Regions from separate parts of the Dyella sp. LX-66 genome, predicted to be linked through region 2. Evidence: predicted binding sites of a transcription regulator. Region 2 holds the regulator's gene; each other region holds the start of a gene.

What was found. Region 2 encodes sigma-54, which starts transcription at its own class of promoters, with help from an activator protein. Its sites were predicted from a motif close to TGGCACGNGCNTTGC; they were not measured.
Region 1: the regulator sigma-54 is predicted to act here: its motif matches at 1,567-1,581, upstream of KK141_RS10835 (PilZ domain-containing protein).
Region 3: the regulator sigma-54 is predicted to act here: its motif matches at 1,801-1,815, upstream of KK141_RS13680 (fimbrial protein).

What each region holds. Positions count from the first base shown of each region.
Region 1 is NZ_JAHFVJ010000004.1:465,769-469,040, forward strand. Features, by position in the region: gene KK141_RS10830 (AMP-binding protein) at 1-942, shown strand, start outside; gene KK141_RS10835 (PilZ domain-containing protein) at 1,060-1,428, opposite strand; gene KK141_RS10840 (ScpA family protein) at 2,258-3,160, shown strand; gene scpB (SMC-Scp complex subunit ScpB) at 3,213-3,272, shown strand, end outside.
Region 2 is NZ_JAHFVJ010000001.1:158,061-161,332, forward strand. Features, by position in the region: gene lptA (lipopolysaccharide transport periplasmic protein LptA) at 1-164, shown strand, start outside; gene lptB (LPS export ABC transporter ATP-binding protein) at 168-887, shown strand; gene KK141_RS00845 (RNA polymerase factor sigma-54) at 1,037-2,497, shown strand; gene raiA (ribosome-associated translation inhibitor RaiA) at 2,654-2,980, shown strand; gene hprK (HPr(Ser) kinase/phosphatase) at 3,135-3,272, shown strand, end outside.
Region 3 is NZ_JAHFVJ010000006.1:193,422-196,693, forward strand. Features, by position in the region: gene KK141_RS13670 (fimbria/pilus outer membrane usher protein) at 1-257, opposite strand, end outside; gene KK141_RS13675 (molecular chaperone) at 254-991, opposite strand; gene KK141_RS13680 (fimbrial protein) at 1,125-1,658, opposite strand; gene KK141_RS13685 (hypothetical protein) at 2,101-2,709, shown strand; gene KK141_RS13690 (helix-turn-helix transcriptional regulator) at 2,714-2,920, shown strand; gene KK141_RS13695 (alpha/beta hydrolase) at 2,975-3,272, shown strand, end outside.

The DNA of each region.
Region 1 (3,272 bases), on a different contig from region 2:
GGCGAAGAGGTGATCATCACCGCCCTGCCGCTGTATCACATCTTCTCGCTCACGGCGAACGGCCTGGTGTTCACGCGCCTGGGCGGCCTGAACTGGCTGATCACCAATCCGCGCGACATGCCGGCCTTCGTCAAGGAACTGAAGAAGTCGCGCTTCACCGCGCTCACCGGCGTCAACACGCTGTTCAACGGCCTGCTCAATACGCCGGGCTTCGACCGGGTGGATTTCTCGCGCCTGCATCTGAGCCTGGGCGGCGGCATGGCGGTGCAGCGCGCGGTGGCCGAGCGCTGGAAGAAAGTCACCGGCGTGACCCTGGCCGAAGCCTATGGCCTGACCGAGACCTCGCCCGCGGCCTGCATCAATCCGCTGGACCTGAAGGACTACAACGCCTCGATCGGCCTGCCGATTCCTTCCACCGACGTGGCGATCTGGTCGGAGGAAGGCCAGCCGCTGCCGTTCGGCGAAGTGGGCGAGCTGATGGTGAAGGGCCCGCAGGTGATGCAGGGCTACTGGCAGCGCCCGGACGAGACCATCAAGGTGCTCGGCGCCGACGGCTGGCTGCACACCGGCGACATCGCGCGCATGGACGAGAACGGCTACGTCTATATCGTCGACCGCAAGAAGGACATGATCCTTGTGTCCGGCTTCAACGTGTATCCGAACGAGGTCGAGGACATCGTCATGACCCATCCGGGCGTGGCCGAAGTGGCCGCGGTGGGCGTGCCGGACGAGCATTCCGGCGAAGTGGTGAAGCTGTTCGTGGTGCGCAAGGACCCGAACCTGACGGTGGAAGCGCTGAAGGAGTTCTGCCGCGCCAACCTCACCGGCTACAAGCGGCCCAAGCTGATCGAATTCCGCGATGCGCTGCCCAAGAGCAACGTGGGCAAGATCCTCCGCCGCGAACTGCGCGACGAGAAGAAGCCGGCCGCCTCGGCGGCCTGATGGACTTAAGTCATGAACCAGCGAGGAGCCTGTCCTCCCCAGGGAGTTCGGACAGGCTCCAGGCTGCTTCGCCCGCGCCGATCCACGCGGGATTCCGCAAGCGGCTGCCGCGACGAATCAATCGTCGTGCCACGTCTCCAGGATGTCGGCGTAGCCGCCCAGCAGATTCCATAGCGGAACCTGCTTGTCCTCCGGTATGCGCGTGTACGCGAAACCGATGTGCCGGTCCGAGATGCGCTTCACCTGGGCCTCCAGGTGGATGTGCAGGTCGTGGCCGAAAATCATGTCCAGCATCCAGCTCTGCCCTACTTCGCCCTGCCATCCCAGCGGGCGGCGCAGCAGCGCGCCGGTGGCCGAGATGTCTACCAGTTCCGTCGGCTGTGACTGGCTGCCGCGGCTCATCAGTACGGTCGTCTCGATGCGCATCCGCGCGGGGCGCAGCTGCTCCGGACCATCGCTATGGTGTTTGCCGCCGGCTTTGGTCATGCCTTTCCCTCCCATCCCCGCTGCTGTGCAGCGTCATCCAACTTATTCGCGGCAGGCACTAGTGCCCGTGAAATGGACCCCCGCCGCGTATGCGGCCTATCCCCCGCGCCGATCAAACTGCCCTTACCGTGGCGTAAAGCAAGCGCCGTGCCACGTCGTAATATTCTGCCGGCGACGTGTCCGGAACCCATCAGCACGCGGGATTCGGCCATTTCCCGCCGTTTTGCGGGCGCTTTGAAGCCGTGCCCGCTTCCATCGGGCGTTTCCATTTCATCGGCGCCAATGCCCGGGTCAGACGCGGCGGGTCACATGCTGCCCTTGCGATGTGGACGATCGAGCCGTCCCAAACCACGCATCCGCGGCATTCTGCCGATGCACCCGCACGCTTGGTAGGCCGTACGCATACTGGACTTGGCCGCATGCAGCCGTTAACCTTGATCGCACGTGGGTTACAGGGTGCGCCTGCCGTTCGAGCCAGACGCCGCCGGAGCACCCGCCCGACACCCAGCAGACCTCCTGTTCACGCCGTGGCGCAGTTCAACGCGCGGCCCGGCTTGCCGTTCGCCGTGGATTGCCTCCCGGTCCGGTAGCAGGAATTGTTCACGGCCAGCCTGACCGATGCCGCCGCAGGCGCGGTTTCATCATGCGGAGCCGTGACGGACGCCAGAGCGCCCGTGGTGATCGAGCCTCAAGGAGTTTCACGGGTGACCGCCGGATGGCCGCCGCCCGAGAGCGGGGGACAGCCTCAGCGAATGCCGGTGGAATCGAACGGTTCCGAACGTGTTGAACGCACTGCAAGCCCTCATGGGCGGCCCAACGACATGCATTGATGAGCACTGAGCCAGTCGAGCCTCAGCCGGTGGCAGCACCGCAGGACGCTTTCGCGTCGGTACCGCAACAGCAGGAAATGCCGCTGGCCATCGTGCGCGGCGAACCCGTGCTGCAGATGCCGCAGGACCTGTACATCCCGCCGGATGCGCTGGAAGTCATCCTGGAGGCGTTCGAAGGCCCGCTGGACCTGCTGCTGTACCTGATCCGCCGGCAGAACCTGGACATCCTGGACATCCCGATCGCCGAGATCACCCGGCAGTATCTGGAATACATCGACATGATGCGGGACATGCGGCTGGAACTGGCCGCCGAGTACCTGCTGATGGCCGCGATCCTGGCCGAGATCAAGTCGCGGCTGCTGCTGCCGCGGCCGCCGGTGGAAGAAGGCGTCGAGGAAGATCCGCGCGCCGAGCTGGTGCGCAGACTGCAGGAATACGAGCGCTTCAAGCGCGCGGCGGAGGACATCGATGCCCTGCCCCGCGTGGAGCGCGACACGGTGGTGGTGCACGCCGACAGCGGCGAGCGCACCGTGATCAAGCTGCCGCCGCCGCTGGACCTGAAGGAACTGCTGCTGGCGCTGAAGGACGTACTGCACCGCGCCGAGCTGTTCGGGCATCACGCCATCCGGCGCGAGGCGCTCAGCGTGCGCCAGCGCATGGGCGAGCTGCTGGGCAAGCTCGGCGACGCCAGCTTTCACCGCTTCGATACGCTGTTCGACCCCAGCGAAGGGCGGCTCGGCGTGGTGGTCACCTTCCTGGCCATGCTGGAACTGGCCAAGGAAATGCTGGTGGAAATCGTGCAGGAAGAGCCGCTGGCTCCGATCTATGTGAAGGCGAAGGTCACCCAGGCCGAGGAATCCGTCGAAGACGACACGCCCGCGCAGGCGTCCGCCGCCGATTGACCCCCGAACCCATCCAGGCACTCTCAACCGAGCATCCTCAACCGATCAGGCCATGCAGATCGAGCAACTGAAGAACATCATCGAGGCGGCCCTGCTCGCCGCCACCCAGCCG
Region 2 (3,272 bases):
CCAGCCTGATCACCGGCGAGTCCGGCGGCGACGGCCTGGTCCACGGCACCTTCCTACCCAAGCCCAAGCCGGCCGCCGCGGCACCCGCCGCCAAGCCGGCTACCCCGGCACCGGCCAGTTCGGCCCCCAAGCCGGCCACGGCGGCTTCGGCCGCGGGTAAGTAATCGATGCTGTCCGCCGAAGGCCTGCAAAAACGCTTCCGCGCGCGCCAGGTGGTGCGCGACTTTGCTTTTTCCATCCGCGAAGGCGAGGTGGTGGGCCTGCTCGGTCCCAACGGCGCCGGCAAGACCACCTGCTTCTACATGGTGGTGGGCCTGATCGAGGCCGACGCCGGCACCATCAAGCTCGACAAGTACGACATCACCGGCCTGCCGATGCATGCTCGCGCCAAGCTGGGCATCGGCTACCTGCCGCAGGAGCCGTCGGTGTTCCGCCGCCTCACCGTGGCCGACAACATCATGGCCGTGCTGGAGCTGCGCGAGAACCTCGGCGCCAAGCAGCGTGCCACCGAGCTGGAAAGCCTGCTCGACGAGCTGAAGATCGCGCACATCGCCGACCAGCGCGGCATCAGCCTCTCCGGCGGCGAGCGCCGCCGCGTCGAGATCGCCCGCGCGCTGGCCGCCGAGCCGCGCTACATGCTGCTGGACGAACCCTTCGCCGGCGTCGACCCGATTTCGGTGGGCGAGATCCAGCGCATCGTGCGGCACTTGAAGGAGCGCGGCATCGGCGTGCTGATCACCGATCACAACGTACGTGAGACGCTGGGCATCTGCGACCGCGCCTACATCCTCAACGACGGCGAAGTGCTGTCGCGCGGCACGCCGGCGCACATCCTGGCCGACGAGAAAGTACGCGAGGTCTATCTGGGCCGCGAATTCAGGCTGTAGGGCTTTCCTGATCGCCGGCGTGCGCGCGCCGTCACATTCAGCCATTCGGCCTACGCGAGGATCGGCGGGAACCTATGGCCGGTCCTCCCCCTAGGGGTTAGGATGACCCGAAGCTCATCCAAGCCTTTGGGCTCATTCAAAACAGTGGCATGAAACCCGGACTGCAGTTTCGCCTCAATCAACAGCTCACCCTGACGCCGCAATTGCAGCAGGCGATCCGCCTTCTGCAGCTGTCGCAGCTGGAGCTGGAAGCAGAGCTGCGCCAGATCGCCGAGAGCAACCCGCTGCTGGAGTTCTCCGAGGACGCCGCCAACGAGGGCGACAGCGAAGGCGACGGTGAGGCCGCCACCTTCGACGCCCCCACCGAGGCCGCCACCTCCGCCAACGACGGCGACAGCGGCGACGAGCCGGCCGACTGGAGCCAGTCCGGCGGCAACGCCGAAGAACCCATCGATTTCTCCTCCGCCGGCGGCAGCCGCAACAGCGGCGGCGACGAGGACCACTTCGAACCGCAGAACGCCGCGCCCGAGACCCTGCAGGAACACCTGCTGTGGCAGCTCAACCTCACCCACATGAGCCTGCGCGAGCGCACCATCGCCGCGATCATCATCGATGCGCTCAATGCGGACGGTTATCTGGGCGAGACGCTGGAATCGGTCACCGCCGCGGTGCCGGCCGACTTGAAAGCAAACGTCGAGGAAGTCGACGCCGTGCGCCGCCAGGTGCAGCGCTTCGATCCCACCGGCGTGGCCAGCCTGGACCTGCGCGACTGCCTGCGCGTGCAGCTGGAACAGTTCGATCCGGAACTGCCCCAGCGCGAGCTGGCGCTGCGCATCGTCGACAGCGAGCTTGAGCTGCTGGCGCGCAACGACATCGCCCGCCTGTCGCGCCGCCTGCGCGCCAGCGACGAGGAAACCCACGCCGCGGCCATGCTGATCCGCAGCCTGGACCCGCGCCCCGGCGCCGCGCTCGACGTCACCCCGGTGGAGTACGTCGCGCCCGACGTGTACGCACGCAAGGACAGCGGCCGCTGGCGCGTCAGCCTCAATCCCGACTGCCAGCCGCGGCTGGGCCTGAACCAGCATTACTGCAACCTCATCGCGCAGGCCCGCGGCGAAGACGCCAGCTGGATGCGCGGCCAGCTGCAGGAGGCCCGCTGGTTGATCAAGAGCCTGGAATCGCGCGCCGAGACCCTGCTCAAGGTGGCCGAGGCCATCGTGCGCCGGCAGAGCGCCTTCCTCGACTACGGCCCCGAAGCCATGCACCCGCTGGTGCTGCGCGAGGTGGCCGAGGAAGTGGGCATGCACGAGTCCACCATTTCCCGCGTCACCACCCGCAAGTACATCCATACGCCGCGGGGCACCTTCGAGCTGAAGCACTTCTTTTCCAGCGGCGTGTCCACGGAAGACGGCGGCAGTGCATCCGCCACCGCCATCCAGGCCATGCTGCGCAAGCTGATCGACGCGGAAGACCCGCGCAAACCCCTGTCCGACCAGGCCATCGCCGAAGAACTGCACCGCAAGGGCATTCAGGTGGCGCGCCGGACCGTTGCCAAATATCGGGAGGCCATGCGAATTCCCAGCTCCAGCGAGCGCCAGCGGGCCGGTTGACCCGCGACGGTCCGCCGCGCGTTTGCGCCTGGACGGGAACTTGGCGGGACGGAAAGCGTCCCCATACCAAGAGATGACAGTGATGTGTCGGCGACCAACCGGCACCGGCGCATCGACCCACGCCGCGTCATGCGGCAGTACCAGAGGAGGCGCACCATGCAAGTCCAGCTCAGCGGCCAGAAGATCGAGATCACCCAGGCCCTTCGCGAACGCGTGAACGGCCACTGTGAGCGACTTACCCGCCTCGAAAGCAGACTCCTCGAATTGAGCGTCGTCCTCTCCGTCGACAAGCTGCAGCAACGCTGCGAAGGCACGCTCAAAGTCCCCGGCGCCGCACCGCTCCACGCGGAAGCCACCGAATCGGACATGTACGTCTCCATCGACAACATGTTCGACAAGCTGGTGGCGCAGCTGCGCAAGCACCGCGACAAGGTGTGCGACAAGCACCAGCGCGAAGTGCGCGAGGATCGCCAGTACGGCTGAACCTCGCCGGCCCGCCCCGCCTGCCGGGGCGGGCCGCTCCCAAGCCTGGCCCCCGCCCGCGCCGTCTTGCGGCGCACCAAACCGTCCGAACTGGCACAATGTACGCCATCGCCGCCGGCCCCTGCCGGGCATCACGCGGTGCAAAGGATTCGGTTTGGACCGGCTTACCGCCCGACAACTCTACGATGGCGTGCACGAGCGCATGGCCCTGCGCTGGGTGGCCGGCATGCGCGGCGAATCGCGGGTGCTCGAGCGCGGCATGACCGCGTCGCGGCGTCCGTCGCTGATCGGC
Region 3 (3,272 bases), on a different contig from region 2:
GTGCCGCGCTCGAAGCGCGAGAGGTCGCCGGTGTTGCGTCCGGCGCCCGAAAGCAAGTTGCGGTCGAAGCTCGCTTCCACCGGCGCCGAGGCGTCGGCGCCGGAAGCGGCCGCGCCATTCGCCGCCGCCGGTGCCGCGGCGAGCGCGCCCAGGCTCCAGCCGCCCAGCGCGCCAGCGATCGCCAGGCACAGCAGCGCGCGCCGGCCACAGTGGCCGCCGCTGCGGTCGCTGCCGTGGCTGGCGCGCAGGAAGCTCACGGGGCGACGGCGCCCGTGTAGCTGTCGGCGGCGCCGAAATCGTTGATCGCGGTGAACTTCACCACGCTGCCGGCAGCGGGCTTCGGCGCGCCGTCATGCAGCAGCAGGCGCAGGTCCGACAGCGGCGCGACCATGCCCAGCTCCGCGGCGACGGCCTTGCCGCCGACGCTCACGCTGAGCTCGGAAATGGTGACGTGGAATGGCGTGGGGTTGTGCGCCACCAGCGCCTTGCCGTCGGCGTCGACCTTCCAGGTCAGCTGCGACGGCGCCTTCAGCGGATCGCCCTGCAGGCCGGCCGGGCGGTAGAACAGCTTCAGGCGCGAACGCAGCGCCAGCTGCAGCATGTTCTGGCCCTCGGCCTGCGGGCCGGTGGGCTTGGGCGGCACTTCCAGCACGTTGAGCCAGAACAGCGACTCGCGGTCGGCCGGCAGCTGCTCGTGCGTGTAGACGATGCGCAGGCTCTGCTCCTTCTTCTGCTCCATGCGGAACAGCGGAGGAGTGATCAGGAACGGCACATCGACGGATTCGGGGGTGGAATGCACATCGCCGCGGTCGATCCACGACTCGACCAGCACGGGGTGGTCGTTGTCGTTGGTCAGGCGCACGGTCACTTCGCCATCCTTCGCGGGGAAGACCACGCGGGTGCCGCCGATCAATACATTGGCGTGCGCGGCCGGAGCGCCGAGACACAGGGCCAGCAGGCCCGCGCCCAGGGCGCAGACAAACTTCCTCATGGATTTCCCTCGCTGCGAACTTGAGATGCTCCGCCGGTGGCGGCGGAGTGGGCGCCGGAACCGCATGGGGTCGAACCCCATGGGTTCCGGCGCGGACTTGCCTCTTGCAACTAACCGCCTAGCCGGGCGGGACTTACTGGTAAAGCATCGTGAACTGCACGGAGGTCGTCACGTTGCCGGCGCCAGCGGCGGCGGTCGCGAAGTACTGCGCGTAGTAGTTCAGGTTGCCGGCGCCGCTGGTCAGGGCGACCTGCTGCGAGTTCTGGGTCGAGGCCGTGCCGGCCAGGTTGATCGCGCTGAAGTCGCTGTTGAGCAGCTGCACTTCCACGCCGGTGGCGCTGCCGCCGTTCTTCAGGTTGCCGTCGGCCATGATGGTCGGACCCGGCTCGAAGAAGGTCTGGGCCTTGGTCAGCGAGCCGCAGTTGCTCAGGGCCAGCGCGAAGGCGGTGCGGCCGGCGGTCGTGCCGGCGGCGCTCAGCGAGGTGGTCGACACGGTCGGCAGGGTCACGTTGACCGTGGCCGGGCTGTTGGCGCCGTTGATCTTGCAGGTGGAGGCGTTGACGGAGCCGGTGATGTTGATGGTGCCGTCGGCGGCCGAGGCCTGGTTCGGGGCCAGGGCGGCAAAGCCCAGGGCGGCGATCAGGGCGGTGGCGAGAACGTTCTTCATGGGTATGCCTTTGTCCTTAACGGGTTTTTGGTTGAGTACGGCAGTGATTGCGCTCCGGACGCGGGCTTGGTTTCTCGTCCCCCTGCGTCTTTCTCCGAGGGGCGGGCGCTGCCGGCGCTTCCCTCGTTGGCGATGGGCCTATGCAGAAGCCATGCCAAAAAAACGTGACCTAGTTGACACTTAATTCTGAGAACAGTCTCTCAGAATTTTCCTACCTCTTATTAAGGAACGTCAAAATTTTGTCGAGGTCATTGAAGGTCAAAAAGTGACCTCAGTGGGCCAAGTCCTTGCCCATACGCAAAAAATCGTACAAACCCGCGTGTTTACAGTTCTCGTGTCAAGCGTGCTTGACATGGATTCGGACCTTGCCTAGCATCTTGTCAAGCTTGCTTGACATGACTGGCGTTCAATACGCAGGGGAACGGGGCTTATGGAGGGGACGATGGAAGGTCTGACCAAGCGCATGGCAGCGTGGCCGGCATGGAGCCGGCGTCTCCTGCACGGGGTGCTTTTCGCCGGGTATTTCGGCGTGGTGGCGCTGATGAAGTGGCTGCACGGCACCGGCGAGCGATTGCTGGTGCTGGCCCTGCTGGTGGGCCTGACCTGGCTGGTGGTCTACGTATCGCGCGCCACCCACTGTGCGGAAGCGGGCGGCGACATGCGCCGCGAAGACCGCCGCTACTTCGCCGAATTCATGCCCGCCATGGCGGTGTACTTCGCGCTGATGCTGTTCGTCTGGCCGCAGCACAAGACCATCGACACCATCTGGCTGAAGGCGCTGGTGGCGGTGTCGCCGGCCCTGCCGGTGGCGGCCATGGCGCTGTCGCTGTTTCGCTACGTCACCGGCAGCGACGAATTCATGCAGCGCCTGCATGTGCAGGCGCTGGCGATTGCCGCCGGCGTGGTGGCGGTGGTCAGCGTCGCGGTCGGTTTTCTTGCCGCGGCCAAGGTGGTGAACCTGGACGGCGGCGTGCTGCTGCTGGTGTTCCCCGGGCTGATGCTGGTCTACGGCCCGACCTTGGCCTGGGCCAAGCGCCGCTACCGCGACTGACGCGATGGAGAACCGGGTACGCGAACTGCGCGCCGAGCGCGGCTGGTCGCAGGCCGACCTGGCCACGCGGCTGGACGTGTCGCGGCAGACCGTCAACGCCGTGGAAACCGGCAAGTACGACCCCAGCCTGCCGCTGGCGTTCAAGATCGCGCGGCTGTTCGAGCAGCCGATCGAAGCGATCTTCCAGCCGGGCGGCGAGGCGGGGCACTGAATCATTGGGGATGACAGCGGCCGCACGGCCGCATGAGCGAGGGGAAGACAAGCAATGGCCATCAAGGGACGCACCATGGTGCGCATCGCCGCCGTCGCGCTGGGGTTGGGCGCGCTGGCCTGGAACCAGTTCCATGCGCGCGGCGGCGGCAACGACGCTGCCGCCGCGGACGACAGCACGCCGGCTGCCGCGGCATCTGCGGCGCCGGCCAAGCCGGAAACCTGGCAGCTCGGTTCGCTCACGCTGACGCCGTGCGAGCTGGGCCAGCCCAACAGCGGCATGACCACCGCGGCGTGGTGCGCGCCGTTCGAGGTGCCGGAGAACCGCGACGACCCGCATAGCCGCAAGATCA